4 regions of the Rhizobium sp. LjRoot254 genome follow, and region 4 is predicted to be linked to each of the others. Evidence: predicted binding sites of a transcription regulator. Region 4 holds the regulator's gene; each other region holds the start of a gene.
What was found. The regulator PhoB, encoded in region 4, activates phosphate uptake and scavenging genes when phosphate is short. The targets are predictions, from matches to a motif close to TGTCATNNANCTGTCAT.
Positions count from the first base shown of each region.

Region 1 (3,206 bases), 1.5 Mb from region 4:
GCATCGGGTTCAGCCTGGTGATCTTCGAACCCATCGTGTGTACGATCCGCCAGCCGCCGAACAGCGTGCCGAGCGCCATCGCCGTCTGACAGGAAATCACCACCCAGAACGGCACGAAGAACGCGCTGCCGAGATAGCCTTGCGAGAACAGAAGCACGGCGATGATCCCCATCGTCTTCTGCGCATCATTGCCGCCGTGGCCGAGGGAATAGAGCGAGGCGGAGACGAACTGCATGACGCGGAACGTCTTGTCGACGGCGAACGGCGTCTGCCGCACGAACAGCCAGGAAACGACCAGCACCAGGAATAGCGCCAGCAGGAAACCGATCATCGGAGACATGAAGATCGCCAGCACTGTCTTGAAGAGACCCGCGAAAACAATCGCCGAACCACCCGTCTTGGCTAGCCCCGCGCCCACCAGCCCGCCGACCAGCGCATGCGACGAACTTGAGGGAATGCCATAGATCCAGGTCACGATATTCCAGATGATCGCCCCCATGAGGGCGGCGAAGATCACCTGTGGCGAGACGATCGCAGGATCGATGATGCCGGTGCCGAGCGTTTCCGCCACATGCAGGCCAAAGAAAAGGAACGCGATGAAATTGAAGAACGCCGCCCATGCCACCGCATATTGCGGCCTCAGCACTCGGGTCGATACGATCGTGGCTATCGAATTTGCCGCATCATGCAGGCCGTTCAGGAAATCGAAGAACAGTGCGATGGCGATAAGGCCGACCAGCAGGGGAAGCGCAAGCGTGGCATCCATCATACATTCTCGATCACGATGCCGCTGATCTCATTGGCCACGTCCTCGAACCGGTCGACCACCTTCTCGAGTTCCGAATAGATCTCGCTGCCGATGAGATAGGCCATGGCGTTGCCGGCACCATGATCGCGGAACAGGTTCTTGAGCCCCTGTTCGTAAAGTTCGTCGGACCGGCCTTCGACGCGCGTCACCTCTTCGGCGATTACACTCAACCGCGTGGCATTGGCGCCCATCTTGTCGAGAAGCGGAATTGCTTCGGAGATCAGCCGGGCGGCTTCAGCGATCAGTTCGCCCATTTCCCGCATACCGGGACCGAACGTTTTCTGCTCGAAGCGCCGGATCGTCTTGACCGTCTTGTGCATCATGTCGATCGCATCGTCCATCGACTGGATGAGATCCTTGATGTCGCCGCGATCGAAGGGCGTGATGAAGCTGCGGCGAACCGCCAGCAATACGTCGCGCGTAATGTCGTCGGCCTTGTGCTCAAGATCGATGATCGTCTGGCAATGGGCTTCGAGATCACCCTCGCCCGCAAGCAGGTCACGCATCGCGTTGGCGGCAGCGTTGACCGTGCGGGAATGCTGCTCGAACAGGTCGAAGAACCTGTCCTCGCGCGGCATGAGTTTTTTGAACAGGCTGATCATGGGTGCGCCCACTGTGTGAATGTCATAAATCTGTCATAAATGACGAATGCGCGAGCGGAAAGGGCGCTTTCAAAACCTTGTGGGGACAGATCAAATTTACCACACCCGGATCGCATGCAGCGCTATCTATGATGATTGACGCCGACAGACCGATTTATTTCGCCGGCGAATGAACGTAACCTTGTTTTTGCGGTTAGATTCGTAGCTGCATGAGCTTGAGGAGAGATTCGCCAGCATATGGAATCCACGATCGTCATGATCAACCTGTTCGGCGCGGTTGCGCTCTTGCTCTTCGGCCTGGCCCAGGTCCGGGACGGCGCGACGCGTGCCTTCGGCGCCCGGCTGCGTACGGGGCTCGCGAGCGGCACCCGCGGCAGTTTCCGGTCATTCTCGTCGGGTTTCATCGCGACGCTCGTCCTTCAGAGTTCCACCGCGACAGCGCTGATGATCGCCTCCTTCGTCGAGCGCGACCTGGTGGCGCCGGCGATGGCGCAGATCGTTCTCTTGGGCGCCAATGTCGGTACCGCCGTCACCGCGTGGATTGTCTCCACCGGCATCGAATGGCTGTCGCCACTCATTATTCTTGTTGGCATTGTCTTGTACCGGCGCTCGTCGACGGCGCAGAAAGGCATGGGCACAGCGCTGGTCGGCGTAGGACTGATGTTGCTCTCGCTGCAGTTGCTGGGCCTGGCGACCGGCCCAATCCGCCATTCACCGGCGCTCGCGGCCTTCATCGAGCTTCTCGACAATGCCTGGGTCGTGGCGATGATCTTCGCCGCTGTGCTCGCCGCACTGTCATCCTCCAGCCTCGCGGTGGTCGTCCTGATCATGTCGATTGCATCGACCGGCGCGCTGTCGCCGGGGCTCACGGTGGCGCTCGTTCTCGGCGCCAATCTCGGCGGCGCGGTGCCGCCGGTTCTGTCGACGCTCTCGGCGCCGGCGACGACGCGGCGCGTGACCTATGGCAACCTCATCGTCAGGGCAGCTGGATGCCTGATCACGCTTCCGCTCGCGGGCTATCTCGGCACCTTCCTTCACGACCTGCCCTTCTCGCCGGCCAAGATGCCGGTCGATGCCCATCTCGCCTTCAATCTCCTGCTCGCTGCCGTCGCCTGGCCACTGTCGCCGGTGCTAAGCCGAATGATGACGCGAATTGTGCCGGATGACCCCAAGGGTGACGACGGCCCGAAATTTCTCGATGTGCAGGCACTCGAATCGCCCGTCGTGGCGCTTGCCAATGCCACCCGCGAAGTGCTCGGCATCGGCGACCTGATCGAGAAGATGCTGATCCAGTGCCAGAAATCGTTCGTGCAGAACGATCTGGCGCCAATGCGCGAGGTCGCCGCGCTGGAGAAGAAGGTCGACCGGCTGCAGCAGGAGGTGAAGATCTATCTCTCGCGCCTCGGCCGCGCCAAGATCGACCAAGCCAACGATCGGCGTTCTATCGTTATCATCGAATACGCAATCAATCTCGAACATATCGGCGACATCATCGAAAAAGGCCTGAACGATCAGGTTACCAAGAAGATCTCCAAGGGGCTGACCTTTTCCGAAGATGGCTACCAGGAACTGAAAAGCCTGTTCGGTATGACGATCGACAACCTCCGCATCGCCCAGACGATATTCGTCACCGGGGACGAAGCCCTCGCCCGTCAATTGATGGAAGTGAAGGTGCATGTCCGCCGGCTGGAGAAGCAATCTTCCGATCGCCATCTGGCGCGTCTTCGCGACGGCCGGGCCGACAGCCTTCAGACCAGTTCGCTGCATCTCGACATGCTGCGCGACCTCAAGCGCAT
Region 1 is NZ_CAXUSM020000001.1:5,815,309-5,818,514, reverse strand. Features, by position in the region: gene ACSQ26_RS28615 (anion permease) at 1-766, opposite strand, end outside; gene ACSQ26_RS28610 (DUF47 domain-containing protein) at 766-1,410, opposite strand; gene ACSQ26_RS28605 (Na/Pi cotransporter family protein) at 1,648-3,206, shown strand, end outside.
Region 1: a site for PhoB is predicted at 1,431-1,447, ahead of ACSQ26_RS28610 (DUF47 domain-containing protein). Genes of this name have one in related genera too.

Region 2 (3,206 bases), 980 kb from region 4:
CAGGAGGATATCCGGCTCCGGCGCCATGACCTTGGCAAGTGCCGCCCGCCGCATCTCGCCACCGGACAGGCTCGACGGATGCTCATGACCTGTTAGTCCGAGATGCTCAAGCAGGTAGGTGACGCGATAGGGATCGTCGGACGGGCCGAGCCCGGCGGCGGCATAGGCCTCGACTGTCTCGAAACCCTCGAAATCCGGCGCCTGGTTGAGATAGCGCACGGTCGCCGAGGGATGCCGGAACACCTCGCCGCTCTGGGGTTCGGCCAATCCCGCCGCGATCTTCATCAGCGTCGATTTGCCCGAGCCGTTGCGGCCGACGAGGCAGATGCGCTCACCCGGCTCAAGCTGCAGGCTGGCGCCGGAAAGCAGCGGCGTGCCGCCGAAATTCAGATGGATGTCGTCGAGTTTCAGGATCGGCGGTGCCAATATCATACTCCGGAAAAATCATGCGGGCGCGCCAGGACCAGCGCGCGGCCGGCGCGGAGGCTGAACGAGACAGCGCCTTCCGCGACATTGGAAATGGTGCGCGACGAGCCGAAAGGCAAATGGAAGTCATCGAGCGGATAGCGTGCATTGCGGATTGTCAGCCCGTCGAGCGCATCGAGCCCGAGCACGGAAAACAGGCTGGCTTTGGGCAGGTCGAGCAGCATCGATCCCGGCCAGAACGGATAGCCTTCCTCGTCGCCCGATGTCAGCAGCACTGCTATGCCGGCAGCCGTCAGCGCCATGGCATGGACGAGATGCGCCCATGCATGATCGGCACGCTCGCCGCCCAGCGCGCCAATGAGAACGACACGGGTTGCACCACGTTCGAGCGCGGTCTGAACCGCAAGTTCGCCATCGGTCAGCGACTTCTCCGAGGGATATTCGAGCCGTGGCACTTCGGCATATTCGACAGCGAGTTCCTCCGTCGAGGAATCGAAATCACCGACCCAGAGTTCGGGCAGCAATCCCAGGGGTCCCGCATGCCTGATTCCACTGTCGGCCGCGATCGTGCGGACGCCTTCGAGCTGCGTCAGAAGCCGAGGATTGACCGAAACCGGCCCGCCGAGAAGGATTGCGAATGTCGTCATGCCCGCGCTTTACGCGACGGCTGCCTGAAGGTCAATTTGGGAGAGGTTGGAAGGAGTGGCTCAGTCCTGGAGCTTCTGGACCTTGTCGAAGAATTTCATGACCTGGGCGAGGTCGTGGCCGCGCTTGAGAATGCGGCCCTGGGTGTTGACGACGGAGAAGGCACCTTGTTTTGCAGCGAATTTGGGATTCTTCTCGATCTGGTAGGCCGGCAGGTCACCCGACCGCTTGAAGACGGAAAACACCGCCTTCTCCTTGAAATGATCGATGGCGTAGTCGCGCCATTCGCTCTCTCCGACCATGCGGCCATAGACCCGGAGAATCTGGTTGAGTTCAAGGCGGTGGAACGTCACCGGCATCGGGTCGCGGGCGTCGCGGTATTCCCTCAGGTCGATAACAATCCGGCCTCTGCGTTCGGCCGATCCTGTGTGCTCGCCGTGATCCGACATTTGACCCCATTCGCGCAATCTGCCCGTCACCCGCAGGGCGCAGGATGACGAATTGGTGACAGTTTGCCTGAAGAAGACCGAATTGCAAGACTGTTTTGCAGGAGACGCTATCGAAGCTGCAAGCGGACTTAGAGCGAAGCAGCGCCTAGAATGCGGCCGGGATTGCCGTTGGCATCATGCGATTGCAGGAGAATCGCGCAGCCGTCGAAGCCGCGCTTGGCGAGAAGTGCGGCCGGCAGCTTGATGGTCAGGGCCTTGCCGTCCCACATGCCGACCGTCTCGAGCTTGGTCACGGCATTGCGGTAGGTGATCTTCTTGCCTTCGTTCTCGCCGGTCTTGATTTCGACCACCGTGCGCTTCCTGTAATAGGCGATGATCACGTCAGCATTGCCGGCGCCGTCGCCGATACTGATCGTCATTTCGGCCGGTGACAGGCTGGCGGTGACCGGCACGCTCAGGCGCTCGCCGCCTTGATCGAGGCTTGCAAGCCGTGCCCGTATCTTGCCGGCGTCGGATACTTTCGCGTCGTGCAGGCCGTTGAGAATAATCTGTGGCGTGAATACATTGCGAATCCCAAGCGTCTTGGCATAACCATATTGACGCTCGGTATTCTCCTTGGCGCTTAGCGTATCTTCCCAGCCGAGATAGTTCCAATAGTCGACGTGGTAGGTGATCGTGACGACGTCATCGCTTTCCGCAAGCGCCTCGATGGCCCGATCCGCCTTGGGACAGTTGGAACAACCTTGCGATGTAAAGAGTTCTACAATGCCGACGGGCGCGGAACGGCTGATCTCCTCGGCGGATGCGGTCCCCAAAACAAGGGTCGTCGCTGCCAATGCCGGCAGCACGATCGATATGAAAAGGGTTACGATGCGCAACATTTCCCGCTTTCTCGCCAGACAGATGCACGTGCCCAGCACGGGTCCTCCCGCTGCATCCGGGTTGCTTATAGAACAAACAGACCTCACACATAAATCAAAATAGATTGATTGTGGCTTGCAGCAGGTCACGAAAACTTGTCCTCGTGCCGGAAAACGGAATGCAGGATCGCGGCGCCCGGTGGTTGACATAGTTCAGGCGTGCATAGAGGTTTTCGGTCGTGTGTATAAACTTGACCAATATCAGTCTTTCGGCCCGGCCGCTTTGCCATTAAGGTCCGTAGAAATGATTTGCAAATTCGGGATCATGTCATGAGCATATTGGACGAAACTGATCGCAGTCTTCTGGCTTTGCTTCAAAAAAACGACAGACTATCGCTCGCCGAAATCGGGCAGGAGCTGAAGCTCGCGCCATCGACGGTCAACGACCGGATCAAGCGGCTGATACGCAACGAGATCATTTCGGGCTTCCATGCGGCGGTCAATCCGGAGAAGGTCGGGCTCGACCTGCTCGCCTTCGTCTTCGTCGGCTGGAACGAACCGGAAGTGGAAGCCGCCTTCCTCAAGAAGGTCGCCGCCAGCGGCGCGGTGCTCGAATGCCATCACGTGACGGGCGCCTGGAACTACCTGCTCAAGGTCCGGCTGAAAAACACGCGCGAGCTCGAACGGTTCCTGGCACAGGAGCTCAAGGGTATCGAAGGCCTGATGCGCACCGAAACCCTGATCGTGCTCTCTTCGGCCAAGGAAGTCTCCATGCTCGAAGTTTGAGCCCGACAAACTTTTTTCGAGAAAAATGCATAATCTGCCG
Region 2 is NZ_CAXUSM020000001.1:5,284,474-5,287,679, forward strand. Features, by position in the region: gene ACSQ26_RS26125 (ABC-F family ATP-binding cassette domain-containing protein) at 1-426, opposite strand, end outside; gene ACSQ26_RS26130 (thiamine diphosphokinase) at 429-1,073, opposite strand; gene ACSQ26_RS26135 (DUF2794 domain-containing protein) at 1,134-1,520, opposite strand; gene ACSQ26_RS26140 (DUF1223 domain-containing protein) at 1,649-2,401, opposite strand; gene ACSQ26_RS26145 (Lrp/AsnC family transcriptional regulator) at 2,711-3,166, shown strand.
Region 2: a site for PhoB is predicted at 1,565-1,581, ahead of ACSQ26_RS26135 (DUF2794 domain-containing protein). Genes of this name have one in related genera too.

Region 3 (3,206 bases), 1.9 Mb from region 4:
TCGGATTCGACGGCCGTCATCCAGGGCTTCGGCAATGTCGGCTCGTTCGCGGCCATTGAGCTTGCGCGACAGGGCGTCAAGATCATCGGCGCCTCGGACCACACGTCGTGCTATTTCGACAAGCGCGGTCTCGATGTGAACGCGATGGTGGAATACGCGGCCAGAAACGGCTCGCTGAAAGGTTTCTCGACCGAGCTTGCCTTCGACCCGGCCCAGCTTCTCGTGCAGCCCTGTGACATCCTCGTGCCGGCTGCCATCGAGAGGGTGATCGATGCCGATGTGGCGGCGAAGCTCAAATGCCGCATTCTCGCCGAGGCCGCCAACGGCCCGACGACGCCAGATGCGGACTCGGTGCTCGACCAGCGACGCCAGGAGATCTTCGTGATCCCCGACATCCTGTGCAATTCCGGCGGCGTGATCGTGTCCTATTTCGAGTGGGTGCAGGATCTGCAGCAGCTGTTCTGGGGCAAGTCTGAGGTGCTCACCCGCCTCCGGGGCCTGCTCGACGACGCGTTCAGCCGTGTCATGGAACGGGTCGAGAAGGACGATATCTCGCACCGGACGGCAGCGATGGCGATCGGCGTCGATAAGGTGGCCAAGGCCAAGGCGACGCGCGGCCTGTTCCCCTGATCATATCACGGGCGGGCTGGATATGTTTCAGGCCGCCTGTATCTCGGTTTCGCGAGCTTGCGGGATCATGATCGGAACCATCGGTCCGGCAAGTGTTTTGGGTAGTTCGACATTCTGCCAGCGGATCAGTTCCATGCGGCCATCAAAATGCTCGACCACCGCGGTGCAGCTTTCCACCCAGTCACCGGTATTGATATAGGTGATGCCGTCGATATCCTCGATCACGGCATGGTGGATATGGCCGCAAATGACGCCATCGACATCGTTGCGACGCGCCTCGTCGGCGACGACACGCTGGAACTCGCCGATGAAATTCACCGCGCGCTTGACCTGCAGCTTGGCCCAGGCCGAGAACGACCAGTAAGGCAGGCCGAGCAGCCGGCGCGCCCGGGCGATCCAGATATTCAGCGCAATTGCCGTATCGTAAGCCCAGTCGCCGAGATGGGCGATGAAACGGGCATTGCGGACCACGACGTCGAATTCGTCGCCATGCAGCACAAGGTACCGTTTGCCGTCGGCGGCGACGTGGATCATGTTGCGGGCGACCTCTATGCCGCCGAAATGGATGCCGGGAAACTCGCGCATGAAGTCGTCGTGATTGCCGGGCACGTAGACGATCCGCGCGCCCTTGCGCCCCTTGCGCAGCAGCTTCTGGACCACGTCATTGCAGTTCTGCGGCCAGTACCAGGAGCGCTTCAGCCGCCAGCCGTCGACGATGTCGCCGACCAGGAAGATTGTCTCCGCTTCATGGACCCGGAGAAAATCCAGGAGGAAATCCGCCTTCGAGGCCTTGGAGCCCAGATGGATGTCGGAGATGAACAAGGTCCGGACCTTTACGGCGTCGCGATTGTCAAGTTCGTCAAGCATGGCGATCCTCGTTTTGTCATCAACGGGAAAGCAGAGTCACGTATCACCTTTATGACAAAGGGCGCGTGAGGGCCGATTAACTCTGAAAGTTAAAGGCGTTTTCAGCTTTTTGCATCATAGGTTACATTGGATCCGTACCGATCACCCCGATTGCCCCATGCTCAAGACAATGATGACCGCCGCACTGCCGTTTGCGCTCGCTCTGGCTTTGGCCGGAGGTGCTGACGCATCGCCCGTCTGCGATCGGCTGAACAGCGAGCTGACCGTGCTGTCCGAGACATACAGCGCGTCCGCCCAGGTGCGGAAATATGCCCGCGCCGTCGCCGAGCAGAAGCTGAGCATCCGCGAACTGCGCTCGCAATTGCGCGACACTGGCTGCACCGAGGGCAGCCTGTTCGTCATGGGCGGCGACAATCCGGAGGAGTGCCAGGAGCTCGAAGACAAGATGGCGCGGATGGAGACCAATCTCGCCATTCTCCATGAAAAGCGCATCAGCCTGATGACCGGCGAGACCGAGGACGCCCGCCGTCAGGAGGTACTGGCGGCGATCGACGAAAACAGCTGCAGCGACGAGACATTTCTTGCCAGCACCTCGCCTGGCGTGTCGCCGGAGGATTCCTTCGTGAGTGAGACGCCTGACGGGGTCGAAACGATCCGCGTGCCTTCCGAAGCCGATTATGACAACCAGCAATTCATCGATCTCGGCGGCAGTGCGGTGAATGGCTCATATCGTACCATGTGCGTACGCACCTGTGACGGCGCCTATTTCCCGGTCTCATCCCAGGCGTCGCCGATGAGCTTCCAGCGCGATGCACAGGTCTGTTCGATGATGTGCCCCGGCACCGAGACCGAACTTTTCTACCACTCTATCCGCCAGGAGAGCGACGCGATGCGCTCGGCCTTCACCGGCCGGCCCTATGACGAGCTCGACAACGCCTATCGTTACCGGACGCAGACGCGAGCCAAGGACAAGGCCTGCGGCTGCGATTTCTCGCTCTACTACAAGGAGATGATGAAGCGCGAAGCCTTCATCAACAATCCGGAAAAGGTGCCTGAGAAAAAACAGAGCTCGATCGTGTGGATCAAGCCGGAGCTGCGCGGCCAGCTTACGACAGACGTCGCCGTCACGCCGCCGGTCAAGGAAGCCAAGCTGCGTGACTACAAGCCTGACGGCCATATCCGCCAGATCGGTCCGAAATTCCTGCCGGATAATGAAACGCTGGATCTCCGCAATCCCGAAATGACGCTTCAGAACTGATTTCCTGCCCTCGCATTCGAGGCGGCAAGTCTCTAATGTCGGATCACGAGAATCGTGGTCTGAGGGAACAATGCGCCAGCCGGTCGTCCTCCATTGGGGAATTTCAAGTTTTTTCGGCTGGGGCGTCTACGGACTGAACCTCGCGCTCAACTGGGCGGGCGATCCCGATATCGAGCCGCGCACGTCCTTTCCCATGCCCCCGGACCAGATCGTGGTCGATCCGCTGCGGCGGCTTTCACTGAGGGCCTTCGAGGTCCAGAGCCGGCAGTTCATCGAACAGCTCAAGGCGCGGGCAGAGCAAAAAGTCAGCGTCGAGGCGCCTGTGCTCGTGGCGCTTGGCAATGATTTCGGAACGTCAAAGGGACCGGCCAATACCGAACTGGTGGGCAAGCCCTCGATTGGCGTGGTCTTCTTCGAGGTGCCGCATCTCTCGGAAGCGGTGCTGGATCGC
Region 3 is NZ_CAXUSM020000001.1:2,383,218-2,386,423, forward strand. Features, by position in the region: partial or broken gene ACSQ26_RS11725 (Glu/Leu/Phe/Val family dehydrogenase) at 1-630, shown strand, start outside; gene ACSQ26_RS11730 (UDP-2,3-diacylglucosamine diphosphatase) at 658-1,497, opposite strand; gene ACSQ26_RS11735 (DUF2865 domain-containing protein) at 1,655-2,755, shown strand; gene ACSQ26_RS11740 (glycosyltransferase family 4 protein) at 2,826-3,206, shown strand, end outside.
Region 3: a site for PhoB is predicted at 1,538-1,554, ahead of ACSQ26_RS11730 (UDP-2,3-diacylglucosamine diphosphatase). Genes of this name have one in related genera too.

Region 4 (3,206 bases):
AAGTCGATCTACGAGAACGTATCCTACGGCCCGCGCATCCACGGCCTCGCCACCAGCAAGGCCCAGCTCGACGAAATCGTCGAAAAAAGCCTGATACGCGCCGGTCTCTGGAACGAGGTCAAGGATCGTCTGCTTGAGCCCGGCACCGGCCTGTCCGGCGGCCAGCAGCAGCGCCTCTGCATCGCCCGCGCCGTCGCCGTCAGCCCTGAGGTCATCCTCATGGACGAGCCCTGTTCGGCGCTCGACCCGATCGCCACCGCCAAGGTCGAGGAACTGATCCACGAACTGCGCGAGAACTTCACGATCGTCATTGTCACCCACTCCATGCAGCAGGCCGCGCGTGTTTCCCAGCGCACGGCCATGTTCCACCTGGGCTACCTCGTGGAAGAGAACGACACAGACAAGATGTTCACCAATCCGGACGACCAGCGCACCCAGGATTACATCATGGGCCGGTTCGGCTGAGACGCGTTTCGCCGGCTGTCCGGCAGGAGGATTTCCGATGACCACAACATCATCCCACATCTATTCCGTATTCGACGAAGAACTGAAACTGCTCGCCCGTCGCATCGCCGAAATGGGCGGCATGGTCGAGCAGATGGTTTCCGATGCGATCCATGCGCTCGTGACCGCCGATTCCGCGCTCGCCCAGCGGGTGATCTCGGAAGACACGATCGTCGATGCGACGGAACGTGAAATCGGCGACAAGGCGATCCTGATGATCGCCAAGCGCCAGCCCGTTGCATCCGATCTTCGCGAGATCATCGGATCGATCCGCATCGCATCCGACCTGGAGCGCGTCGGCGACCTCGGCAAGTCCACCGCCAAGCGCGTCATCGCGGTGCAGACATCGGGCATTCCGCGCCCGCTCGCCCGTGGTATCGAGCACCTCTCCGAGCTTGCTCTGTCGCAGCTCAAGGACGTACTCGACGTCTATTCGACGCGTTCGCCCGAAAAGGCTGAGCAGATCCGCGCCCGCGACGAAGAGATCGATGCGATGTACACGTCGTTGTTCCGCGAGCTTCTGACCTATATGATGGAAGATCCGCGCAACATCACGCCCTGCACGCATCTCCTGTTCTGCGCCAAGAACATCGAACGCATCGGCGACCATGCGACGAATATCGCCGAGACGATCTACTACATGTCGACCGGCGAGCAGCCGGCCGGCGAGCGGCCCAAGGATGACAACACGGCATCCGTCGTCCAGCCAGCCCTTTGAACCCCGGGTGCCCGGAGGGCGCCCTCGGAAAACCGGTGGTCTAACACCGGGAACGGAGTCTCATGCAGCCGAGAATCATGGTCGTCGAAGACGAGGAGGCACTGGGCACACTGCTCAGCTACAATCTGGAAGCCGAAGGCTACGAGGTGGAGGTCATCCCGCGTGGCGACGAAGCCGACATACGCCTGCAGGAGCGTGTGCCTGATCTCCTCGTGCTTGACTGGATGCTGCCGGGTGTTTCCGGCATCGAACTCTGCCGCCGCCTCAGGATGCGTCCGCAGACCGAGCGCCTGCCGGTGATCATGCTGACCGCGCGCGGCGAGGAGAGCGAGCGCGTTCGCGGCCTCTCCACCGGCGCCGACGACTATGTCGTCAAGCCGTTCTCGACGCCGGAACTGATGGCCCGCGTGAAAGCCATGCTGCGCCGGGTGCGGCCGAGCGCGATCTCGTCGCTGCTGAAATGCGGCGATGTCGAACTCGATCGCGAGACCTACCGCGTCCATCGCCGCTCGCGCGAGGTCCGGCTCGGGCCGACGGAGTTCAAGCTGCTTGAATTCTTCATGTCGTCGCCCGGTCGCGTGTTCTCGCGCTCGCAGCTTCTCGATGGTGTCTGGGGCCACGACATCTATGTCGACGAGCGCACCGTGGACGTCCATGTCGGCCGCCTGCGCAAGGCGCTCAACCTCTCCAACATGCCCGACGTGATCCGCACCGTGCGCGGCGCGGGCTATGCGATGGAAGTCTGATAAGCCTCAAGAACCGGGCAGCACCCTGATGCCATAGAGGCGGATGGCGCTGCCTTCGCCGGTGAGATCGCTGTTGATCACGATATGGCCGGGCTCGCTCGGGCCCAGCTTTCCGTCGAATTTCACCTGGATCAGTTCGTCGGCGCGTTCGTTGGTCACGGTATAGCGGTGCCGGCCGCAATCGCCCAGCGTCTTGAACTCGCATTGGATATAGATCTGGGCGGGCTTTTCGCTGTTCGATTTCACCGTGACTGCCAGCGTCGAGGTCTTGCCGGCAAGTTCCTGCAGGATCGAGGCCGGCACTTCCACCAGCACGTCGCCATCCTGATCCGGCGCGTTGGAGGCGATGATGGTCGCCACGCCGTCGCTATCTTGACCGTCCTCGATGGTGGCCTTTGAGCGTGGGCGCGCAAGATTACTATTGCTGCCCGGCTTGTAGATATCCATCCATTCGCCCGAGAAGCCGCGCAGCGTATCGAGCCGTGTTTCGGCAGGCGTGGTCTCCGAACTGGCGGATTGCAACTGCTTCGGCACCAGATCGAAATCCGTATTGCCCTTCATCGCAGCATCGATCATGCCCGTCGCATAAAGCCACCAGGCGCCCGTGCCGATAATCCCGATCAGGCAGGCATAGACGAACAGGGACACCAGGGCGGAACCCGCTCCGCGGCCCTTGCGAGGCTCGCGCGGCACCGGCGAGCCGGCCGCCTCGTCCCAATTCGTGTCCTCCATCTGGCGCGCGGGCTTTTCCTCCCGGTGCTCGCGCGTGGCGAAAAAATCGGAAAGCGTATCGTCATCGGCGGGCTGGACAGCGGAGGCGCGTTCGTTCGGCTCGACCCGGATCTCGGGCTCCGCGCGGACATCTTGCCGGGCGGGCTGCTCGGGCTCGATCCGGACGTCCCGCTGTGCCTGTTGTTCGAACGGGGCGGGAGCCTCATGCTCGATGACGGGGGCGGCATCCTCGGCCGTGCTGTCATGAGGCTCGGTTTCCGGCGCGTGCTCGACGACGGCGGGATCGTCCTCGGGCTCCCGGTCCAGCGCCACCCTTTCGAACTGGGCGATCGAGCGGAGCCGCGAGAGTTCTTCATCCTCGATCTCGTTGATGGTCATTTCGAGCCGCTGGCGCTGACGTTCGATCACCTGCGGGTCGCCGACCTCCTGCTTGCGCAAGCCGGTATCCAGCGCATTGCGCGCAGACTGGTAGATGCGGGCACGAATATCCGGGTCGGACCTTTCGG
Region 4 is NZ_CAXUSM020000001.1:4,302,001-4,305,206, reverse strand. Features, by position in the region: gene pstB (phosphate ABC transporter ATP-binding protein PstB) at 1-465, shown strand, start outside; gene phoU (phosphate signaling complex protein PhoU) at 503-1,222, shown strand; gene phoB (phosphate regulon transcriptional regulator PhoB) at 1,285-1,968, shown strand; gene ACSQ26_RS21170 (hypothetical protein) at 1,975-3,206, opposite strand, start outside.